3 regions of the Klebsiella oxytoca genome follow, and region 2 is predicted to be linked to each of the others. Evidence: predicted binding sites of a transcription regulator. Region 2 holds the regulator's gene; each other region holds the start of a gene.

Region 1 (7,836 bases), 110 kb from region 2:
TCCGGCGGCAGGGTCATTTTTTTCTCCCGAACTTCCTCAGCCAACGATGTTTCCATATCATCCTCCAAAAATGATAAAGATATTACGAATAATTATCATTTATATTTTGGTTGGCTAACCTAAAAGGTATTGCGCTCTATGTCAACCGTACAGGTTGCATGTTGTGCTACTTATGCCCTGCATCTTTTAAATTGCCTCTTTGGCTGGCTGCCGATGACGCGCGCCTTTGCGAGGCCACCGGGGCAGCGTTCAAACCGGCTCACGGGAGCATCCTTGTTACCGCTTCCGAAGCGTTCTTCCGCTGCCGCCTCAAGGCACCTCGAATGATTCAGCACCAGGGCTTGCATCCATGCCGCGCAAAGTTGAAAATGAGAAGCATTTATCACAACTACATCAGGATGCGAATACGTGAATTTCTCCACCTTTTGCCGCCGTACCCTCCTCGCCGGCGGTCTGGCGATTTTAGGAATTAGCTCAGCGCTGGCGGCAGACTGGCCGCGCCAGATAACCGACAGTCGCGGAACGCACACGCTGGAAAGCCAGCCTCTGCGGATTGTTTCCACCAGCGTGACGCTGACCGGCTCGCTGCTGGCGATTGACGCGCCGGTGGTGGCCAGCGGAGCCACAACACCCAATAATCGCGTCGCCGATGGCCAGGGATTTTTGCGTCAATGGAGCGATGTGGCGAAAGCGCGCAAGCTGTCGCGTCTCTACATTGGCGAGCCGAGCGCTGAAGCCGTCGCGGCCCAGATGCCGGACCTGATCCTGATTAGCGCCACCGGCGGTGACTCGGCGATGGCGCTGTACGATCAGCTTTCGACCATCGCGCCGACGCTTATCATTAACTACGATGATAAAAGCTGGCAGACGCTGCTGACCCAGTTGGGTGAAATCACCGGTCATGAAAAACAGGCTGCGGAAAGAATTGCTGAGTTTGATAAAAAGCTGGCGGCGCTGAAAGAGAAAATGCAGCTGCCGCCGCAGCCTGTCACCGCGCTGGTCTACACCCCTGCGGCCCATAGCGCCAATATCTGGACCAAAGAATCTGCTCAGGGGCAGCTGCTCGAACAGCTGGGCTTTACCCTCGCCGACCTGCCCTCCGGGCTCCATGCCAGCCAGAGCCAGGGGAAACGCCACGATATTGTTCAATTGGGTGGGGAAAATTTAGCCGCCGGACTGAACGGTCAGAGCCTGTTCCTGTTTGCCGGGGATCAAAAAGATGCCGAGGCGATTTACGCTAACCCGCTGCTGTCGCATCTGTCCTCGGTCGAAGGTAAACGCGTTTATCCGCTGGGGACGGAAACCTTCCGCCTCGATTACTACAGCGCCGTGCTGGTGCTGCAGCGTTTAGCGGCGCTCTTTGCCTAAACAGATCTCCCGGCGCCAATTGCGGATAACCAGAATAATGCGCGCTTCTCCCGGGGGTGGCGCGTTGCGCCTTGCCCGGGCTACCCCACCGCAGACCGCCGGGGACGCATAGCCCGGACAGATGCGCAGCATCGCCTCCGGGAAAATTCTGCAACACCCTGCACGCTTCTCCCGGGGGCGGCGCGTTGCGCCTTGCCCGGGCTACTCCACCGCAGACCGCCGGGGACGCGTAGCCCGGACAGATGCGCAGCATCGCCTCCGGGAAAATTCTGCAACACCCTGCGCGCTTCTCCCGGGGGCGGCGCGTTGCGCCTTGCCCGGGCTACCACACCGCAGACCGCCGGGGACGCGTAGCCCGGACAGATGCGCAGCATCGCCTCCGGGAAAATTCCGCAACACCCTGCGCGCTTCTCCCGGGGGCGGCGCAAAGCGCCTTGCCCGGGTTACCGCACCGCAGACCGCCGGGAACGCGTAGCCCGGACAGATGCGCAGCATCGCCTCCGGGAAAATTCTGCAACACCCTGCACGCTTCTCCCGGGGGCGGCGCAAAACGCCTGCCCGGGTTACCGCACCGCAGACCGCCGGGGACGCGTAGCCCGGACAGATGCGCAGCATCGCCTCCGGGAAAATTCTGCAACACCCTGCGCGCTTCTCCCGGGGGCGGCGCAAAACGCCTGCCCGGACTACCGCATCGCAGACCGCCGGAGACGCGTAGCCCGGACAGATGCGCAGCATCGCCTCCGGGAAAATTCTGCAACACCCTGCGCGCTTCTCCCGGGGCGGCGCAAAACGCCTGCCCGGGTTACCGCACTGCAGACCGCCGGGAAAGCGCAGCGAAAGTTAACTTTCGCTGACCCTCTCCGGGCGCTGAAAGCGGCGCAGTTCGCGCAACAGTCCCACCAGCACCACGCCGACAATCACCAGCGCCCAACCGCTGGCGCTCGCCGAAGCGGCCGGCGTCAGAATCGCCCCCAGACCGCCGAGCAGCGCCGCGCCTATCGCATCGCCGGTTACGTTCTGCGCGGTCCACAAACCGTTGATTCGTCCAAGCATATTTTCCGGAGTTTGCGTCTGGATCAGCGTGTATTGCAGCAGCGAGCTTATCGCGCTCAGCCAGCCAAATAGCGCCAGGCACAGCGCACCCAGCTCCCACACCGGCATCAGGCTAAACAGCGCAATAGCCACAAACGAGCCGACGGTGGTCGCCAGCATCAGCACGCCGGGCTTCGCCGTCTGCGCCAGCTGTCCGCTGGTCAACGCGCCGAATGCCGCCCCTAAAGGGATCGCGGCGTACAGCATCCCAATCTGCGACGCCGACATCTGCCAGCTTCCGGCCAGCGCCGGATAGAGTACGCGCACCGCGCTGGCCATCGTCAGCAGGCCGCCAAGCAGCGCGATGCCGCCGATAAGCGGGCTATTAAACAGAAACTTTAATCCCGCCTGCAGCGATTTCAGCGGATGCTCGCGCGGCTGCGGCGGCGGAGCCAGCAGCGGTAAACGCAGCAGGGTCAGCGTGGTAATAAAAGTGCCCGCCGCCGCCAGGCCATAGTTCCAGGCCACGCCGCCGGTCGCCAGCAGCAGACCGCCGATCATCGGCGAAATCACCGAGCCCAGCCGCACCGTTAACATGGTGATTGCTCCGGCCTGCATCAAATTTTCCCGACCGACCAGCGCCGGGGTCGCCGCCAGCAGCGCGGTCACGCCAATGGAAGCAAACAGGCCGTCCCAGATGCCCAGCAGATAGATAGCGATAAGCGACGGTTCCGGCATCATGGCATTGATGCACAGGCCGACGAAGCCGATGCCGCAGGTGCCGCGCGCCAGCAGAATCAGACGCTTACGTTCATAGCGGTCGGCAAGCACGCCGCCGATCATCAGACCGATAAACATCGAAGCGCCGGTCAGGGTTACCGACAACCCCACTTGCCAGGTCGAATGGGTCATCATCTGGATTTGTACCGGGATCGCTACGCCCAGCAGGCCAAGCGACAGAATTGAGATAAAGCGGGCGATAAAGACGGCACGAAAGGCCGGGTGAGTTTTCAGTAAGCTGAGATTCAGCAGCCAGGATTGTCGGTTCATGACAGCGCCTTGTTATTATTTTCCATACCATTTTTATGGGTGCACATGCTAACATAACTGAATAGAATCGATAACGATAATTACTATCATTATCATGCCAGGGATGTAAGCCATGTCGTTTTCAACGACCGCGGCGCGCGCCTTTGCCGTGCCGGGTCTATTAATCGTTTTAGCCATCGCCGTTACGCTCAGCCTGCTGATTGGCGCTAAGCCCCTGCCGTTTAGCGTCGTCGTGGAGGCACTCAGCGGTACCTGCCAGAGCGCCGATTGCACCATCGTCCTTGATGCCCGACTGCCGCGAACCCTCGCCGGACTACTGGCCGGGGCCGCGCTGGGTCTCGCCGGAGCGCTGATGCAAACGCTGACCCGTAACCCGCTGGCGGACCCGGGGATCCTCGGCGTTAACTCCGGCGCCAGTTTCGCTATCGTCCTGGGCGCGGCGCTGTTTGGTATCTCCTCGCCGCAGGAGCAACTGCTGATGGCTTTTTGCGGCGCGTTCGCCGCCTCGCTGCTGGTCGCCTTTACCGGCAGCCAGGGCGGCGGCCAGCTTAGTCCAGTCCGCCTGACTCTCGCAGGGGTTGCTCTGGCGGCTGTGCTCGAAGGACTGTCCAGCGGGATCGCCCTGCTGAACCCCGACGTCTATGACCAGCTGCGCTTCTGGCAGGCGGGTTCGCTCGACGTACGCACTCTGCAAACCCTGAAAATCGTGCTGCTGCCGGTGCTTATTGCCGGAGGAATTACGCTGCTGCTGAGCAGGGCTTTAAATAGCCTGAGCCTCGGCAACGATACCGCCACCGCGCTCGGCAGCCGGGTCGCCCGTACCCAGCTTATCGGGCTGCTGGCGATAACCGTCCTGTGCGGCAGCGCCACGGCGGTAGTCGGGCCGATCGCCTTTATCGGCCTGATGATGCCGCATCTGGCCCGCTGGCTGGTGGGAGCCGATCATCGTTGGTCGCTGCCGGTTACGCTACTGGCAACTCCTGCCCTGCTGCTGTTCGCCGACATACTGGGGCGCCTGCTGGTTCCCGGCGAGCTGCGGGTTTCAGTGGTTAGCGCCTTTATCGGCGCGCCGGTGCTGATCTGGCTGGTGCGCCGCCAGCCGCGCGGAGGTGGAATATGATAGCCCCTTCTCGCCGCCTGATTTTTAGCTGCCTGCTGCTGATCCTCGCCAGCCTGCTGGTCTCCCTGTGGGGGCTCGGTACCGGCCTGGTGCCGTTAAGCGTTGAACAGGTTATCTCGGCACTGCTCGGCGATGCGCCGCGTAACGTCGCCATGGTGGTAACCGAATGGCGTTTACCCCGCGTACTGATGGCGCTGCTGATTGGCGCCGCCCTCGGCGTCAGCGGCGCAATATTTCAGTCTCTGACCCGCAACCCGCTGGGCAGCCCAGACGTGATGGGCTTTAACACCGGGGCGTGGAGCGGCGTGCTGGTGGCGATGGTGATGTTCGGCCAGAACCTGGCGGCCATCGCCATGGCGGCAATGGCTGGCGGTATTCTCACCGCGCTGGTGGTCTGGCTGCTGGCGTGGCGTAACGGGATTGAAACCTTTCGCCTGATTATTATCGGCATCGGCGTGCGCGCCATGCTGGTAGCGTTCAACACCTGGCTACTGCTGCGCGCTTCGCTGGAAACCGCCCTCTCCGCCGGACTGTGGTATGCCGGCTCGCTGAATGGTCTGACCTGGGGAAAAACCTGGCCCTCCGCGCCGCTGATTCTCTTGATGCTGGTCTTCGCTGCGCTGCTGGCGCGACGCATGCGGCTGCTGGAGATGGGTGACGATACCGCCTGCGCGCTGGGCGTTCGGGTTGAGCGTTCGCGTCTGCTGTTGATGCTGGTCGGGGTGGTGCTGACCGCCGCCGCCACCGCGCTCGCCGGACCGATTTCGTTTATCGCTCTGGTGGCTCCCCATATCGCCCGACGCCTTAGCGGTACCGCCCGCTGGGGACTGGCCCAGGCGGCGCTGTGCGGGGCCCTGCTGCTGGCGCTTTCTGACTACTGCGCGCAGCGTCTGTTTATGCCCTATCAGTTACCGGTGGGCGTGGTGACCGTCAGCATTGGCGGCATCTACCTTATCGGGTTGTTAATTCAGGAGTCCCGCAAAAAATGACTGCTACCACCTCCCGTTTGCGCGGCGACCAGTTAACCCTGGCGTACGGCAAAAAGACCATCGCCGAATCGCTGAACGTGACCATTCCCGACGGCCACTTTACCGCCATCATTGGCCCCAACGGCTGCGGTAAATCGACGCTGTTGCGCACCCTGAGTCGCCTGATGACGCCCACCGACGGTCATGTCTGGCTCGACGGCGAGCAGATCCAGCGTTACGCCAGCAAGGAGGTTGCTAAACGCATCGGCCTGCTGGCGCAGAACGCGACCACCCCAGGTGATATTACGGTTCAGGAGCTGGTGGCCCGCGGACGCTATCCGCACCAGCCGTTGTTTACCCGCTGGCGCAAAGAGGATGAAGAGGCGGTCAGCAGAGCGATGAAGGCCACCGGCATTACCGACCTGGCGCGACAAAGCGTCGATACGCTCTCCGGCGGCCAGCGCCAGCGGGCGTGGATCGCCATGGTGCTGGCCCAGGAAACGGCGATCATGCTGCTGGATGAGCCAACCACCTGGCTGGACATCAGCCATCAAATCGATCTGCTGGAGCTCTTGAGCGAACTGAATCAGGAGAAGGGCTATACGCTGGCGGCGGTGCTGCATGACCTGAACCAGGCCTGCCGCTACGCCACCCATTTGATTGCCCTGCGCGAGGGCAAAATCGTCGCCGAGGGCGCGCCAAAGGAGATCGTCAACGCGGAGCTAATTGAAAAGATTTACGGTCTGCGCTGTACGATCATTGAAGATCCGGTGGCCCATACGCCGCTGGTAGTACCGCTCGGTCGAAAGTAGATCCTCCCGGCTCACGCTGCGCTTAGCCGGGCTACCAGTCTGGCAAAAACGGTAGCCCGAGTAAGACGTTTACACCGCAACCCGGGGAAATTACACGTCCTTGCCTCGTCCAGCCCTGGCTTCCCCGGCTCGCGCTACGCTTAGCCGGGCTACCCAGTCTCGCAGAAACGCTAGCCCGAGTAAGGCGTTTACACCGCAACCCGGGGAAATTACATGTCCTTGCCTCGTCCAGCCCTGGCTTCCCCGGCTCGCGCTGCGCTTAGCCGGGCTACCAGTCTGGCAGAAACGGTAGCCCGAGTAAGGCGTTTACGCCGCAACCCGGGGAAATTACACGTCCTTGCTTCGTCCAGCCCCGGCTTCCCCGGCTCGCGCTGCGCTTAGCCGGGCTACCAGTCTGGCAGAAACGGTAGCCCGGGCAAGGCGTTTACGCCGCAACCCGGGAGTTTTTCTATCCTTCCCCGAGAATCTCCCTGACCACCGGGCCAATCGCCTCAAAGGCCTGCGGGGAGATAATATCCACATGGGCACAATTCTGGCTAAAAACCTCCAGCTCTACAACCCACGGCCCCCACACCACCTGCGGATCCATCCCGGCCTGGCGGGTTTTCTCCGCGACAAACAGCGTCGCCTTACCGTCAAACTTCGCGCTGTGCGCGGTGGTCAGCAGGCGTACCGCATCGGCGTAGTTGCCCTCGATAACGCTGAATAGCTCGCCGGAAGCCTGCCCCTGCTGTGCGGCCAGAAACGCTTCGCGTTCACTAGCTATCTCCGCCAGTACCTCCGGGTCCAGACCGTTAGCTTCTTTCTCCGTCCAGTTCTGGGTTTCCGGCGGCCAGGTATCCAGCAGCCCGAGGAAGGCCACCGCTTCGCCGCGCTGGCGTAAACGGGCGGCAATCCCCTGCGCCAGGGTGCCGCCGAGCGAATAACCGAACAGATAATAGGGGCCGTGCGGCTGCTGCGAAAGCAGGGTTTGCAGATGATGCTCGCAGACCGCATCCAGATCCGCCGCCGTCGCCATTGGCCCCAGTGGGCGCGGCGACTGAATGCCGGTAATAGACCAGCGCGGGCTTAAATAACGCGCCAGCACGCTGAACTGCCAGGCAAAACCGGAGGCTGGATGGAAGCAGAAAAGCGTCGGGCCGTCGCTCTCGCGCAGCGGCAGAATCGCGTCGAAGCCCAGCCGCTGCGCCTGCTCATCGCTGAGATCCGAAGCCAGCAGCGCGCTCAGTTTGCCAACGCTAGAAGCGACCATCACCTGCCCCGGCGTTACCTGACGTTCCAGCTCGCGGCTGAGCAGCACCGCGAGACGCATCGCCAGCAGCGAATGGCCGCCGAGGGCGAAGAAATCGGCGTCAATATCATTGATCTCACAGCCCAACAGCTGGCTGAATGCCGAGGCAACGGCGGTTTCCATGCCCGGTTCCGGCGGACGACCGCTGCTCTCGCGGCTTAGCGTCGGCAGCGGCAGCGCTTTACGATCCAGCTT
Region 2 (7,836 bases):
GAAGCCAGCGCTGCATCCAGTGAGATGCGCTTCACGCCCTGCAGACCCGCAGCCAGCAGTTCGTTGGCGCGATTTTCGACAACTTTAGTGACGTTAGTGTCAGCCGGGCCGCCGTTTGGTGGGTTGTACTTAATACCACCGTCTTCCGGCGGGTTGTGTGACGGCGTAATAACAATACCGTCGGCCAGCGGGCCGCCCTTTTTGTTGTGCACCAGAATGGCATTGGAAATCGCCGGCGTCGGAGTGAAGCCGTTATTTTCCTGAACGATGACGTCAACACCGTTCGCCGCCAGCACTTCCAGTACGGAGATGAAGGCTGGCTCGGATAGTGCGTGGGTGTCCTTCCCGACGTAGCATGGGCCGGTGATCCCGTTCTTCGCGCGGTCTTCCGCAATTGCCTGCGCAATCGCCAGAATATGCTGTTCGTTGAAGTTATGGCGCGCCGCGCTACCGCGATGGCCAGAGGTGCCAAACTTCACCGCATGTTCCGCGTTGCCTGCTTCCGGCTTCAGCACATAGTACTGGGCAGTCAGCTGGGCGACGTTAATCAAATCACTCTGTTGCGCAGGTTGACCTGCGCGTTTATCGATTGCCATTGCCTGATCCTTCTGGTGCAAAGTTAAATAACTAGATCGTACCGCAAACCTTTTCGATCAATTCCGCCGGAAACTGCATTGACTGCATAATATGTTCGATCATGCTGCATTTGCGGCCGGTATTGGTATTTGTAATGACCCACCACGGTGTCCCCGGAACCTGCTTAGGCTTCGTCTGATTACCGTTTTTCTGCAGCGTACGCTCATCCTCAGCGAAATATACGCGAGTGCGTCCGTGCAGCGACTCGGTCGCCTCGGCAAACGCTTTGCTGTCTAAGGCGTAGAGGGTTGTCAGAATCAGCATGAAACGGTTTACCGCGCGCTTTTGTTCGGCGTACTCATCGGATAACAGCAGCTCGCGCATCGCACGGACTTTATCTTTCAGAGGATTCGCGGGCTTCACTTCAACGACAGGCGTTGGCGCAGGGGCCGGAGCGGCTTTCGCTACCGGTGCGGCGGTCTGGGAAACGGCGGAAAACTTCAACATGCGCCGTAAAATGTCGGATGCGCTCTCGCCAATATGCTTGGTGTGGCTGGCAATATAGCTATAGAGTTCATCATCAACTTCAATTGTTTTCATCTTAATCCAGTGCGATATCTTTTTCTGAATACAAGTTGTCGGGATTATAGGTACAAATCCCAACCGCGGATAGCGTCAAACCAGGATGGCGGTAAAACTCGGATATCTTCCGGGTCTTGCAGCCGGGTGGCAGAATGTCCAACATAATACCCTAACCCGACGGAGCGAAAAAAAGAACTTTGCCATGAAATTAAATAGCCGAGCGCAATCTGCACAAAATCCGCACAATAATCCCCCTATCGTCCTGGTCCACGGCCTTTTTGGCAGTCTGGATAATCTGGGGATCCTCGCCCGCGATCTGGTCCTTGACCATGATATTTTGCAGGTCGACATGCGAAACCACGGCCTCTCACCGCGCGCGCCGGAGATGACCTATGCCGCGATGGCCCAGGATCTGCTTGATACTCTCAATGAATCACAAATTGAGAGGGCGACCTTTATTGGTCACTCCATGGGAGGTAAGGCCGTGATGGCGCTCAGTGCTCTGGCGCCGGAGCGTATCGCCGGCCTGGTCGCCATTGATATCGCCCCGGTGGATTATCATGTTCGTCGCCATGATGAAATCTTCGCCGCCATCAACGCCGTCACCGACGCGGGTGCCGCCACGCGTCAGCAGGCCGCGGCAGTGATGCGCGAACACCTCAATGAAGAGGGCGTCATTCAGTTTTTGTTGAAATCTTTCGTGGACGGCCAGTGGCGTTTTAACGTGCCGGTGCTGTGGGAACAGTACGCTAATATCGTCGGCTGGCAAACCGTCCCGGCCTGGCCGCATCCGGCGCAGTTTATCCCCGGCGGCAACTCCCCTTACGTCACCGATGAATATCGTGACGCCCTGTTGGCTCAATTTCCCCAGGCGCGCGCGCACGTTATCGCCGGAGCCGGACACTGGGTGCATGCCGAGAAACCGGAAGCCGTTATCCGCGCTATTCGACGTTATTTAGCCACCATCGGCGGGTAACTGCTTAAAATATGCCCGACCGCGCGGCTTAATGCCCGCGGTCGTTGGCGCAGCTCGTCGCCTGATGTATTATGGCGCGCTATCTGCGTCGGCTACTCCCGACAGCTTGTTTCCCCCGAAGTCACTCTGAATCATGGCAAAAGAACAAACGGACCGTACGACATTAGATTTGTTCGCAACTGAGCGTCGGCCGGGCAGACCGAAAACCAATCCGCTTTCGCGCGATGAACAGCTGCGCATCAACAAACGCAACCAGCTTAAACGCGACAAAGTCCGCGGCCTCAAGCGCGTTGAGCTAAAGCTGAATGCCGATGCGGTGGATGCGCTTAACGAGCTGGCGGAAGCCCGTAATATGAACCGCAGCGATCTCATTGAAGAGATGCTGATGAACCAGCTGGCAGCCCTGCGCGACCAGGATAAAGCCTAAAACCCTCAAAAAGTCAGCTTTCATGTAGCAGAGTGTGCAGTTGGGCGTGATTGCTGTTTCCGCGCCTTTCTCTGTTCTGCTATCATTGCCCCTATCTGCGGGCATTACGCCCACTACCACATCATTAAGTTTCAAGAGGTTATTTTACTCATGGCAATCATCGGCATCTTTTTTGGCAGCGACACCGGCAACACCGAAAATATTGCAAAAATGATTCAAAAGCAGCTTGGTAAAGATGTTGCTGATGTTCACGACATTGCCAAAAGCAGCAAAGAGGATCTGGAAGGTCACGATATCCTGCTGCTCGGCATTCCGACCTGGTACTATGGTGAAGCCCAGTGCGATTGGGACGATTTTTTCCCGACCCTGGAAGAGATCGACTTCAATGGCAAACTGGTTGCCCTTTTTGGCTGCGGCGATCAGGAAGACTATGCTGAATACTTCTGTGATGCTCTGGGTACCATTCGCGACATCATCGAACCGCGCGGCGCGACTATCGTTGGCCACTGGCCGACCGCCGGCTACCATTTTGAAGCCTCTAAAGGTCTGGCGGATGACCACCACTTTGTTGGCCTGGCCATCGATGAAGATCGTCAGCCGGAACTGACCAACGAACGCGTGGAAAAATGGGTAAAACAGATTTCTGAAGAGCTGCATCTTGAAGAAATCAAGAATGCCTGAGTCTGAACGGCATAATCATCAGATTTTGCCTAATCTATAGATAAAAGCAATCGAAGTTATAGCTACAAGTTTTTAACTTTTAGTCACATATCTGTACAATGTCCTCTGATTTAACGAGGTCGCGTGAAGCACTTTGTAGCGAGTGCCTCGTTTTTGACAGCATACAAGGCCCGATGCTTGCAGTTTTCATTTCACCATGGCAGTTCTATAATGAGACGCATTACATCGGGTGATTCTCTGTATTACTTCCGCAGATGGAAGTAGATCGTTTAGCAACAGGACAGATTCCGCATGACTGACAACAATACCGCATTAAAGAAGGCTGGCCTGAAAGTGACTCTTCCAAGATTAAAAATCCTGGAAGTCCTTCAGGAACCGGATAACCATCATGTCAGTGCGGAAGACTTATACAAACGCCTGATCGATATGGGCGAAGAGATTGGCCTGGCGACCGTCTATCGCGTACTCAACCAGTTCGACGACGCCGGTATCGTCACCCGTCATAATTTCGAAGGCGGTAAATCCGTTTTTGAACTGACGCAGCAGCATCATCACGATCACCTTATCTGCCTCGACTGCGGCAAAGTGATCGAATTTAGCGATGACTCAATTGAAGCGCGCCAGCGTGAAATTGCCTCCAGGCACGGTATTCGCCTGACTAACCACAGCCTGTACCTTTACGGTCACTGTGCAGAAGGCGACTGCCGCGAAGATGAACATGCTCACGATGCGGCAGAGAAATAATCACCGCAGCGTATAACGTTAAAAGCCAACCTTCAGGTTGGCTTTTTTTTGCTCTGAATATGATCCCCCTCTTCCTCTCGCGCCTCAATACATTTACTGTCAGTGGATCCAGCCTTGTACGGAGAGTCGACATGGAGCTTCGCCAGCTACGCTATTTTGTCCGCATTATCGAAACCGGCAGCATGGGCCGCGCCGCCCTAGATCTGAATATCGGTGTCTCCGCGCTTAGCCAACAAATGGCGCGTCTGGAGAACGAACTTGCTATTCGCCTGCTGCAACGAACATCGCGCGGCGTGATGCCGACCAGCGCTGGCCTTGCCTTTTACTCTCAGGCGCAGCTGGCTCTGCGTCATGCTGATGATGCGGTTCTCGCCGCGCGCGAAGCGCGCCTTTCCGGCCACGTCAGCGTCGGTATGGCCCCAAGCACCGCCTCTGTTCTGGGGGTGCCTTTTATTAACGCGATGCGCGAAAGCTATGCCGATGTCCGCCTGCATTTAGTCGAAAGCCTCTCCGGCAACCTTGAGCGAATGATCAATACCCGTCAGCTTGATTTAGCCATCGTGTTCCAGAAGGAGAAGCTTATGCGCTGGAGCGCCAGACCCATTCTCGAAGAGCGTCTGTTCCTGATAGGTACCCACGAAGTGCTGGCTCCCCTTCCCGACGCGAGCATCTCGCCAGGCCAGCTGGCCGCTATCCCGTTGATTATGCCAAGCCAGGGGCATGGTCTGCGCGGCAGGCTCGAGTCTATCTGCCAGGAACACTCCCTTAACATTGATGTGGTAGCTGAAATCGACGGTCTGGCGCTGCTGATGCGCGCCGTCCGCGACGGACTCGGCGCTACTCTGCAGCCTGGGGCAGCCATTTCTCATCTCGACAACGAGGCGCTGAGAGTGATCGGTGTCGACAATCCGATACTCAGTCGGCCTAATTTTCTCGTCAGTCTCTCTGATGATGAACTGACGCCAGCAGGCCTTGCGGCGCGAGTGATACTGACAAAAGTCATGCGTCAGCTCGTTGAATCAGGCCGCTGGCCGGGCGCCAGTCTTTACGCTCACTAAACCCCCCTTTAGCAATACGCCATAGCGGCTTGCCGGCCTGAGCACCTACATTTCCATTACAAATTTAACAATAAAGCAAACCGTAATGGAGCCAAAAATGGTGGATGTACTGGTGATTGGCGGCGGCAATGCCGCATTATGCGCCGCCTTAACCGCCCGGGAAGCTGGCGCGTCCGTGCTGCTGCTGGAGGCCGCACCGCGGGAATGGCGAGGCGGAAACTCTCAGCACACGCGAAATCTTCGCTGTATGCATGATGCTCCGCAGGATGTTTTAGTCGACAGCTATCCGGAAGAAGAATACTGGCAGGATCTGCTGCGCGTTACCGATGGCAACACCAACGAAACGCTGGCGCGGCTGGTGATCCGCACCTCATCTGAATGCCGCGACTGGATGCGCCAGCATGGCGTTAACTTCCAGCCGCCGCTGTCCGGCGCCCTGCACGTGGCCCGCACTAACGCCTTTTTTATGGGCGGCGGTAAAGCGCTGATAAACGCCTATTACCGCAGCGCAGAACAGTTGGGCGTGCAGATCCGTTACAACACGCCGGTGCAGGCGCTTGAATTACACAACGGCGAATTCGTCGCCGCGCTGGCGGGTGAAGAGAGGATCGCGGCGAAAACCTGCGTCCTCGCCGCGGGCGGGTTTGAATCTAACCGCGAGTGGCTGCGCGAAGCCTGGGGACAGAACGAGCGTGGCGAATGGCCAGCCGATAACTTTCTCATCCGCGGAACCCGCTTCAACCAGGGCGTCCTGCTCAAATTTATGATCGAGGCAGGGGCTGACATCATCGGCGATCCGTCACAGTCACACTGCGTCGCGATTGACGCCCGGGCGCCGCTCTATGATGGCGGCATCTGCACGCGCGTGGACTGCGTGTCGTTGGGTGTGGTTGTCAACCGCGATGCCGAGCGCTTTTATGATGAGGGCGAGGATTTCTGGCCTAAACGCTATGCCATCTGGGGACGGCTGGTCGCCCACCAGCCCGGCCAAATCGGTTACTCGATCATCGACAGCAAAGCGATCGGTCATTTTATGCCGCCCGTTTTTCCCGGAGCCCAGGCCAATACTATCGCCGAACTGGCTCGCCAGCTGGGGCTGGACGCGGAACGACTGTCGCAAACCATCGCCCGCTATAACGCCGCCTGTACGCCCGGCCAGTTCGATCATACCCGCCTTGATAACTGCGCGACATCAGACCTGACGCCGCCGAAAACCCACTGGGCGCGGCCCATCGATACGCCGCCCTACTACGGTTATGCGTTACGTCCAGGGATCACTTTCACCTATCTCGGACTCTATGTTAATGAACGCTCCGCCGTCCATTTTGCAGGCAAGCCCAGCCGTAACCTGTTCGTGGCCGGTGAAATGATGGCCGGCAACGTACTGGGCAAAGGCTATACCGCCGGGGTGGGCATGTCGATTGGTACTACATTCGGTTGCATTGCCGGCCAGCAAGCCGCCCATGCGGCACAGCAGGAGACACAGCATGAAGTCGCTTGAAAAGCTGATCATTGACGCACAAATCATCACTGAACCAGAAGCGGAAGTTGAAAGGGTGATGCAGGTGTGTAACGCCTGCCGTTATTGTGAAGGGTTTTGCGCCGTATTTCCGGCGATGACCCAGCGCCTCGCCTTTGGCAAAGCGGATATTAACTACCTGGCCAACCTGTGCCACAACTGCGGTGCCTGCCTGCACGCTTGCCAGTACGCGCCGCCGCATGAGTTTGCCATTAACGTTCCGAAAGCGATGGCGGAAGTGCGACTGGAAACCTATCAACATTATGCTCAGCCCGCGGCTTTCGGCAGCCTGTATCGTCGGGCTGGCGTAACCACGGTGCTGGCTCTGATTGCCGGTTTGATCCTCTTTTTACTGCTGGCGATGGGGCTCAAAGGCTCACTGCTTCATCCACCGCTGGCCGGCGATTTTTACCAGATATTTCCCCATAACCTGCTGGCGTGGATGTTTGGCTCGGTCTTCATTCTGGCCATCGGTTTACTGATGACCGGGGTGATCCGTTTCTGGCGCGAGATATCACCAGGCCAACCGCAGCCTGGTGATATCGCAAAGGCCTCACATGATGCGCTTACGCTGAAATATCTCGACGGCGGACACGGTAAAGGCTGCAACGAGTCTGATGACGCGTTTACGCTGATGCGCCGCCGTTTCCATCACTTTACCTTCTATGGTTTCCTGCTCTGTTTCGCCGCCACTGTGGTCGCCACGGGCTACCACTATTTCGCCGGATGGGAAGCTCCCTACCCGTTCTTCAGCGTTCCTGTACTTCTGGGTACGCTTGGCGGAATTGGCTTGCTGGTAGGTCCGGCTGGCTTGCTGTGGCTGAACCTGCGTCGTTCTCCGCTGCACGGCGACGCGCGACAAAAACCCATGGATCGTGGCTTTATTCTGCTGCTGTTCCTGACCAGCCTTACCGGGCTCGCCCTGTTGGCAGGACGCGACACTTCGTGGATGGGCATCCTGCTTGCCATTCATCTTGGCGTCGTGATGGCGCTGTTTTTAACTATTCCCTACGGAAAATTTGCCCACGGATTTTATCGCTGTGCGGCGTTACTCAAGTGGGCAATTGAGAAACGCCGTGGAAAACAGGCGGCAGTCGCAGGCGACTAATCCGCTCCCTCTTACCTCTATAAAAACAAGATAAAGACAATGGAGAGCAACCCCTATGACGCAACAATCATCGCGTGCCGGCACCTTTGGCGCAATTCTCCGCGTGACCAGCGGCAATTTTCTCGAACAATTCGACTTTTTTCTGTTTGGCTTTTACGCCACCTA
Region 3 (7,836 bases), 2.1 Mb from region 2:
ACCAGCGCTTCGTTGAAATCACGACCGAAGGTAGTTTCGGAAACAGTCAGCGCGCTCTGCGCGTCTTTCAATACTAATTCCATTGCTATCCCCTTACGCCTTCACAGCTGGTTTAACGATCAGGTCGCTACCGGTTGCACCCGGGACCGCACCTTTAACCAGCAGCAGGTTGCGCTCAGCGTCAACACGTACTACGTCCAGGCTCTGAACGGTGACACGTTCGTTACCCAGCTGACCTGCCATTTTCTTGCCTTTGAACACTTTGCCCGGAGTCTGGTTCTGACCGATAGAACCCGGAACGCGGTGGGACAAGGAGTTACCGTGAGTAGCGTCCTGGGTACGGAAGTTCCAGCGCTTAACGGTACCAGCAAAACCTTTACCTTTAGAGGTACCGGTTACGTCAACTTTTTTAACGTCAGCAAACAGCTCAACGCTAATATCCTGACCTACGGTGAATTCTTCGCCGTCAGCCAGACGGAATTCCCACAGACCACGGCCAGCTTCAACGCCAGCTTTAGCGAAGTGACCCGCTTCCGGTTTGGTTACACGGTTAGCTTTTTTAGCACCAGTGGTAACCTGAACGGCACGGTAGCCATCGTTAGCCAGATCTTTAACCTGAGTAACGCGGTTTGCTTCAACTTCGATTACGGTTACTGGGATAGATACGCCATCTTCAGTGAAGATGCGGGTCATGCCCACTTTTTTACCGACTAAACCAATCATTGTTTCAACCTCTCAATCGCTCGATGACCTGATTAACCCAGGCTGATCTGCACGTCTACACCGGCAGCCAGATCCAGACGCATCAGAGCATCAACGGTTTTTTCAGTTGGCTCAACGATGTCAACCAGACGCTTATGAGTGCGGATTTCGTACTGATCGCGCGCGTCTTTGTTAACGTGCGGAGAGATCAGAACGGTAAAGCGCTCTTTGCGGGTCGGCAGCGGGATCGGACCACGGACTTGCGCACCAGTGCGCTTAGCAGTCTCGACGATTTCCGCGGTTGATTGATCGATCAGGCGATGATCAAACGCTTTAAGGCGGATACGGATTCTTTGGTTCTGCATGAGACCAGAGCTCCAATTATTTTATAGACGAAATGGTTACTCCTCATACCCATTACGATTGATGGGAGAGTGTAACCGTTCTTACATAGTTCCCCAATCGGGAACATTGTTGATAGCAAAGTACGCTACCGGGTTCATATCGAACCGGCCGTCAATTTTGACAAGCCCGCGCATTATACGCAAATACAGATACAACGCAATAGCTGCGTAGAAAATCAGCACTGGTTTATGAGAACAGGCTTCAGAACCTCTCGCAATGCGCTAAGCCGCCGGCGAATACTCTGGACACTGGAATCCATTCTTTGTTATTGCCTTTTGCCCGTTATGAAGTTCCCCGCCACACTCAGCACCAACACCCACATTCAGGACACCTGTCGATGGCAGTAGCAGCGTTTACATTCTTTATTATCCATGGCGGGTTATTACTAATGCTTTGTTGGCACGATCTGCGTCATGGCTTACTTCCCGATAAATATACCTGTCCTCTGCTGTGGAGCGGTCTGCTTTATTATCTGTGTATGTCACCGGCCCATCTGGCGCATGCGGTATGGGGAGCAATAACTGGCTATCTGGCCTTTGCGCTGCTCTATTGGTTCTACAGAGGGATTCGTGGGTATGAGGGTATCGGCTACGGCGATGTTAAATTTCTTGCCGCTCTTGGGGCCTGGTATGGCTGGAGTGTTTTACCGCAGCTGGTTCTTATCGCAACGATTCTGGCATGCGTAACCGTAATTCTGCTGGCGCTCTGGAGACGAAAAAAGGAGGTGTTGTATAACCCGCTGCCTTTTGGCCCTTTCCTGGCCGCAGCGGGCTTAACATGTGCATGGCAGACTTTTTTTAGTCAGCCACTTTAATCTGCGACTGGAGATAATTCTGCAGACCAATCTTGCCTATTAAGTCCAGCTCAGTTTCCAGCCAGTCAATATGGCCTTCTTCATCTGCAAGAATGGTAATTAGCATATCACGACTGACATAGTCATGAACGCTATCGGCATAGGCAATAGCTTCTCGTAGATCCTTTGCACCTTCCAGTTCCAGCCTCAAGTCAGACTGCAACATCTCCTCGACATCCTCGCCAATACGAAGTTTGCCAAGATCCTGCAGGTTTGGGATACCCTCAAGAAACAAAATACGCTCGATATACTTATCGGCATGTTTCATTTCATCGATAGATTCATGGTATTCAACATCGTTGAGGCGCATCAGGCCCCAGTTTTTGAACATTCTCGCATGGAGAAAGTATTGATTAATTGCGACAAGCTCATTTCCCAATAATTTATTGAGATAACTTATGATTTTGACATCACCTTTCATTATATAGTCCCTCCGCTTCCACTCATTGAAGCGTAGTTCGGGCTATAGGGATGTCAAAGCAAAGCTGAAGCTCTTCAGGCGATCTCTTGATATTCCGGCATACGGGTTAATTCATCTTCCATAATTTCACGCGCTGCACGAACACACTTACCACATTGATTTCCAACGGGAATAAATTTTCGCAGTTGCTGGAAAGACTGAGGATTAAATTGGCGTACTGCCTGGCGAATTTTTTTATCGTTCACCCCATTACACAGACAAACGTACATAGATACTCCCGTTTAAATTACATCCAAAGTGTAAATGAGAATAGTTATGATTACAATAGCCTGTTTATTAAATATACATCCCGTTTATTCATGCCAGTATTGGCTTGTTCATACAAATAGCAGGCAGCAAAAAGGGCGCCTGAGCGCCCTTTTTAATTCAGAACTAATTATTAGCCCAGAACTTTAGCAACCACGCCCGCGCCAACGGTACGGCCGCCTTCACGGATTGCGAAACGCAGACCGTCGTCCATCGCGATCGGGTGGATCAGGGTAACAACCATTTTGATGTTGTCGCCCGGCATTACCATCTCTACGCCTTCCGGCAGTTCGATGGTGCCAGTCACGTCAGTTGTACGGAAGTAGAACTGCGGACGGTAGCCTTTGAAGAACGGAGTATGACGGCCGCCTTCGTCTTTGGACAGAATGTACACTTCAGATTCGAACTTGGTGTGCGGCTTGATAGAACCCGGCTTCGCCAGTACCTGACCACGTTCGATTTCTTCACGTTTGATACCACGCAGCAGAACACCAACGTTCTCACCAGCACGGCCTTCGTCCAGCAGTTTGCGGAACATTTCAACGCCAGTACAGGTAGACTTCGCAGTCTCTTTAATACCAACGATTTCAACTTCTTCGCCCACTTTGATGATACCGCGCTCTACACGACCGGTAACAACGGTACCACGACCGGAGATGGAGAATACGTCTTCGATCGGCAGCAGGAACGGCTTGTCAATCGCACGCTCTGGTTCCGGAATGTAAGAATCCAGGTAGCCAGCCAGTTCGATGATTTTCGCTTCCCAGTCTGCGTCGCCTTCCAGCGCTTTCAGAGCGGAACCACGAACGATCGGTGTGTCGTCGCCCGGGAAATCGTACTGAGACAGAAGTTCACGAACTTCCATTTCAACCAGTTCCAGCAGCTCTTCGTCATCAACCATGTCGCATTTGTTCAGGAACACGATGATGTACGGAACGCCTACCTGACGACCCAGCAGGATGTGCTCACGAGTCTGCGGCATCGGGCCGTCAGTCGCAGCAACAACCAGGATCGCGCCGTCCATCTGCGCAGCACCGGTGATCATGTTTTTAACATAGTCGGCGTGGCCCGGGCAGTCTACGTGCGCGTAGTGGCGAGTCGGGGTGTCATATTCAACGTGAGAAGTGTTGATGGTGATACCACGAGCTTTTTCTTCCGGCGCGTTATCGATCTGGTCGAATGCGCGAGCAGAACCACCGTAGGTTTTAGCCAGAACGGTAGTGATTGCAGCGGTCAGAGTAGTTTTACCATGGTCAACGTGGCCGATAGTACCGACGTTGACGTGCGGTTTTGTACGTTCAAATTTTTCTTTAGACACGGCTATATTCCTTACTATAGTGCTCTCCCCTTCAGGAGAGAGCACGGGACTTTGGTTTTAACCCTGCGGCTTATTTGCCACGGGCTTCGATTACGGCCTGAGCAACGTTGTTCGGCGCATCATCATACTTCAGGAACTCCATGGAGTAAGAAGCACGACCTTTGGTCAGAGAACGCAGCTGAGTTGCATATCCGAACATTTCAGACAGCGGAACTTCAGCGTGGATCACAACGCCAGTCACGTTGGATTCCTGACCGCGCAGCATACCGCGACGACGGCTAAGGTCACCGATAACGTCACCAGTATTCTCTTCCGGAGTTTCTACTTCAACCTTCATGATCGGCTCAAGCAGAACTGGTTTCGCTTTCTTAAAGCCATCTTTAAAGGCAATAGAAGCGGCCAGTTTAAACGCCAGTTCAGAGGAGTCAACGTCGTGGTAAGAACCGAAGTGCAGACGCACGCCCAGATCAACTACCGGGTAACCAGCCAGAGGACCAGCTTTCAGCTGCTCCTGGATACCTTTATCAACGGCCGGGATGTATTCGCCAGGAATTACACCACCTTTAATGTCGTTGATGAACTCGTAACCTTTCGGGTTAGAGCCCGGCTCCAGCGGGTACATGTCGATAACGACGTGACCGTACTGACCGCGACCACCAGACTGTTTAGCGTGTTTACCTTCGATATCGGTAACTTTCGCGCGAATCGCTTCGCGGTAAGCAACCTGAGGTTTACCGACGTTCGCTTCAACGTTGAATTCACGCTTCATACGGTCAACGATGATGTCGAGGTGCAGCTCACCCATACCGGCGATGATAGTCTGGTTAGATTCTTCGTCAGTCCATACGCGGAAAGACGGGTCTTCTTTTGCCAGGCGGCCCAGAGCCAGACCCATTTTTTCCTGGTCAGCTTTGGTTTTCGGTTCAACAGCGATAGAGATTACCGGCTCAGGGAATTCCATACGCTCCAGAATGATCGGCGCGTTAGGGTCGCACAGCGTGTCACCCGTAGTTACGTCTTTCAGACCGATAGCCGCAGCGATATCGCCCGCGCGAACTTCTTTGATCTCTTCACGTTTGTTAGCGTGCATCTGTACGATACGACCGAAACGCTCACGTGCAGCTTTCACGGAGTTCAGGATAGTATCACCAGAGTTAACCACACCGGAGTACACACGGAAGAAGGTCAGGTTACCCACGAACGGGTCGGTAGCGATTTTGAATGCCAGAGCAGCAAACGGCTCATCATCGCTAGCGTGACGCTCAGCCGGAGTATCTTTACCGTCGTCCAGGATACCGTTGATCGCAGGTACGTCAATCGGGGATGGCAGGTAGTCAATTACCGCATCCAGCATCGCCTGAACACCTTTGTTCTTGAACGCAGAACCACAGGTTACCAGGATGATTTCGTTGTTCAGAACGCGCTGACGCAGAGCAGTTTTAATCTCTTCTTCAGTCAGTTCTTCACCACCCAGGTATTTCTCCATCAGGTCTTCAGAAGCTTCAGCCGCGGACTCGATCAGGTTCTGGTGCCATTCTTCGGCCAGTTCCTGCATGTCTGCCGGGATATCTTCGTAAGTGAAGGTTACACCTGCATCTTCTTCGTTCCAGTTGATGGCTTTCATTTTCACCAGGTCAACAACACCGGTGAACGCTTCTTCAGCGCCAATCGCCAGCTGCAGCGGAACAGGGTTCGCGCCCAGACGGGTTTTGATCTGACCAACAACTTTCAGGAAGTTCGCACCCATACGGTCCATTTTGTTAACGAACGCAATGCGCGGAACTTTATATTTGTTTGCCTGACGCCATACGGTTTCAGACTGAGGCTGAACACCACCAACTGCGCAGTAAACCATTACTGCACCATCAAGCACACGCATGGAACGTTCTACTTCGATAGTGAAGTCAACGTGCCCCGGGGTGTCGATGATGTTTACGCGATGCGGTTCATACTGCTTAGCCATACCTGACCAGAATGCAGTAGTCGCTGCGGAGGTGATAGTAATACCACGCTCCTGCTCCTGTTCCATCCAGTCCATGGTGGCAGCGCCGTCATGAACTTCACCGATTTTGTGGTTTACACCGGTGTAGAACAGAATACGTTCGGTAGTAGTAGTTTTACCGGCGTCGATGTGCGCACTGATACCGATATTACGGTAGCGTGCGATGGGTGTTGTACGAGCCATTTGATTCCTCGTTTATTTCTTTAGGCGTTCAGTTAAGTTATCCAAAACGGGCGACTTACCTGAAGCGCCCGCCTGGTGACTATGACTCCGAAGGGATTACCAACGGTAGTGTGCGAACGCCTTGTTGGCTTCTGCCATACGGTGAACGTCTTCACGTTTCTTAACTGCAGTACCTTTGTTGTCTGCAGCATCAGAGAGTTCGTTCGCCAGACGCAGAGCCATGGATTTATCACCACGTTTACGAGCAGCTTCAACGATCCAACGCATTGCCAGGGCATTACGACGAACCGGACGGACTTCAACTGGAACCTGATAAGTAGAACCACCAACGCGGCGAGACTTAACTTCTACAGTCGGGCGCACGTTGTCGAGAGCGACTTCGAAAGCTTCCAGTTCATTTTTACCAGAGCGCTGAGCCAGGGTCTCCAGCGCGCTGTATACGATTGCTTCTGCAGTAGATTTTTTACCATCTACCATCAGGATATTTACAAATTTAGCCAGCAGTTCTGATCCGAACTTAGGATCCGGCAGGATTTTACGCTGACCAATGACGCGACGACGTGGCATGGAAATACTCCGTTGTTAATTCAGGATTGTCCAAAACTCTAAGAGTTTAGTTTGACATTAATATAAAACGTTTGGCCTTACTTAACGGAGAACCATTAAGCCTTAGGACGCTTCACGCCATACTTGGAGCGAGCTTGCTTACGGTCTTTAACGCCGGAGCAGTCAAGCGCACCACGAACGGTGTGGTAACGAACACCCGGAAGGTCTTTAACACGACCGCCACGGATCAGGATCACGGAGTGCTCCTGCAGGTTGTGACCTTCACCACCGATGTAGGAGGTGACTTCGAAACCGTTAGTCAGACGCACACGGCAAACTTTACGCAGTGCGGAGTTCGGTTTCTTAGGAGTAGTGGTATATACACGAGTACATACACCACGTTTCTGCGGGCAGGCTTCCAGCGCCGGCACGTTGCTCTTTGCAACTTTGCGCGCGCGTGGTTTGCGTACCAGCTGGTTAATTGTTGCCATTAAATAGCTCCTGGTTTTAGCTTTTGCTTCGTAAACACGTAATAAATCGCCTCATATAATATGAGGACGCAGAATTTTAGGGCGGTGCCGAAAAGGTGTCAAGAAATATACAACGATCCCGCCATTACCAGGCTAACTGACCTGCATGTTTGACAGACAGTCTGACGAAATCAGTATAGCTAACCCTGATAACACTGTCCGCAATTTGACCAGCCAGCCCGCGGGCTTCGATATCTTCCTGCAGAGCGTAGATGGATATGGAGGCAGATTGCAGGATTTCAAGGAAACGACCTGACGCAATGGCTGCGATGACGCCGTCCGACAGCAGCAGAAGCTCGTCACCTTCTTTTATCAAACGCAGCATTGCCGCAATATCGGCGTGCCAGGGGGATACGCTTAGTGTGTGGAGCATTCAGGCCTCAAAAACGCAGTATCACGTTAAAATCATCAAGCCGGGCGCGCAGAGCCTCCGGCTCCAGACATTCAACATCAACGATCCACGGCGTGGCACCATTCAGACCGCGCTCGCGTGCTGATGCCGCGCAAATCCAGCGCTGTTCGATATCGTATAGCGATAAGAGTTTGAAGGTAGAGATATAGTCGCGCGCC

The links. The regulator Fur, encoded in region 2, represses iron uptake genes when iron is present. The targets are predictions, from matches to a motif close to ATAATAATGAGAACNACTATCAA.
Region 1: the regulator Fur is predicted to act here: its motif matches at 3,524-3,546, upstream of fepD (Fe(3+)-siderophore ABC transporter permease).
Region 3: the regulator Fur is predicted to act here: its motif matches at 2,685-2,707, upstream of bfd (bacterioferritin-associated ferredoxin).

Annotation. Positions count from the first base shown of each region.
Region 1 covers NZ_CP046115.1:1,582,177-1,590,012, reverse strand. The annotation lists gene entC (isochorismate synthase EntC) at 1-56, opposite strand, end outside; gene fepB (Fe2+-enterobactin ABC transporter substrate-binding protein) at 409-1,368, shown strand; gene entS (enterobactin transporter EntS) at 2,209-3,450, opposite strand; gene fepD (Fe(3+)-siderophore ABC transporter permease) at 3,563-4,570, shown strand; gene fepG (iron-enterobactin ABC transporter permease) at 4,567-5,559, shown strand; gene fepC (iron-enterobactin ABC transporter ATP-binding protein) at 5,556-6,350, shown strand; gene entF (enterobactin non-ribosomal peptide synthetase EntF) at 6,799-7,836, opposite strand, start outside.
Region 2 covers NZ_CP046115.1:1,689,041-1,696,876, reverse strand. The annotation lists gene pgm (phosphoglucomutase (alpha-D-glucose-1,6-bisphosphate-dependent)) at 1-596, opposite strand, end outside; gene seqA (replication initiation negative regulator SeqA) at 628-1,176, opposite strand; gene ybfF (esterase) at 1,361-2,134, shown strand; gene ybfE (LexA regulated protein) at 2,268-2,561, shown strand; gene fldA (flavodoxin FldA) at 2,712-3,242, shown strand; gene fur (ferric iron uptake transcriptional regulator) at 3,534-3,986, shown strand; gene tcuR (tricarballylate utilization LysR family transcriptional regulator TcuR) at 4,118-5,044, shown strand; gene tcuA (FAD-dependent tricarballylate dehydrogenase TcuA) at 5,142-6,545, shown strand; gene tcuB (tricarballylate utilization 4Fe-4S protein TcuB) at 6,532-7,671, shown strand; gene GJ746_RS07820 (MFS transporter) at 7,727-7,836, shown strand, end outside.
Region 3 covers NZ_CP046115.1:4,947,168-4,955,003, forward strand. The annotation lists gene rplD (50S ribosomal protein L4) at 1-83, opposite strand, end outside; gene rplC (50S ribosomal protein L3) at 94-723, opposite strand; gene rpsJ (30S ribosomal protein S10) at 756-1,067, opposite strand; gene GJ746_RS23195 (prepilin peptidase) at 1,445-1,921, shown strand; gene bfr (bacterioferritin) at 1,905-2,381, opposite strand; gene bfd (bacterioferritin-associated ferredoxin) at 2,456-2,650, opposite strand; gene tuf (elongation factor Tu) at 2,821-4,005, opposite strand; gene fusA (elongation factor G) at 4,076-6,190, opposite strand; gene rpsG (30S ribosomal protein S7) at 6,287-6,757, opposite strand; gene rpsL (30S ribosomal protein S12) at 6,853-7,227, opposite strand; gene tusB (sulfurtransferase complex subunit TusB) at 7,352-7,639, opposite strand; gene tusC (sulfurtransferase complex subunit TusC) at 7,647-7,836, opposite strand, start outside.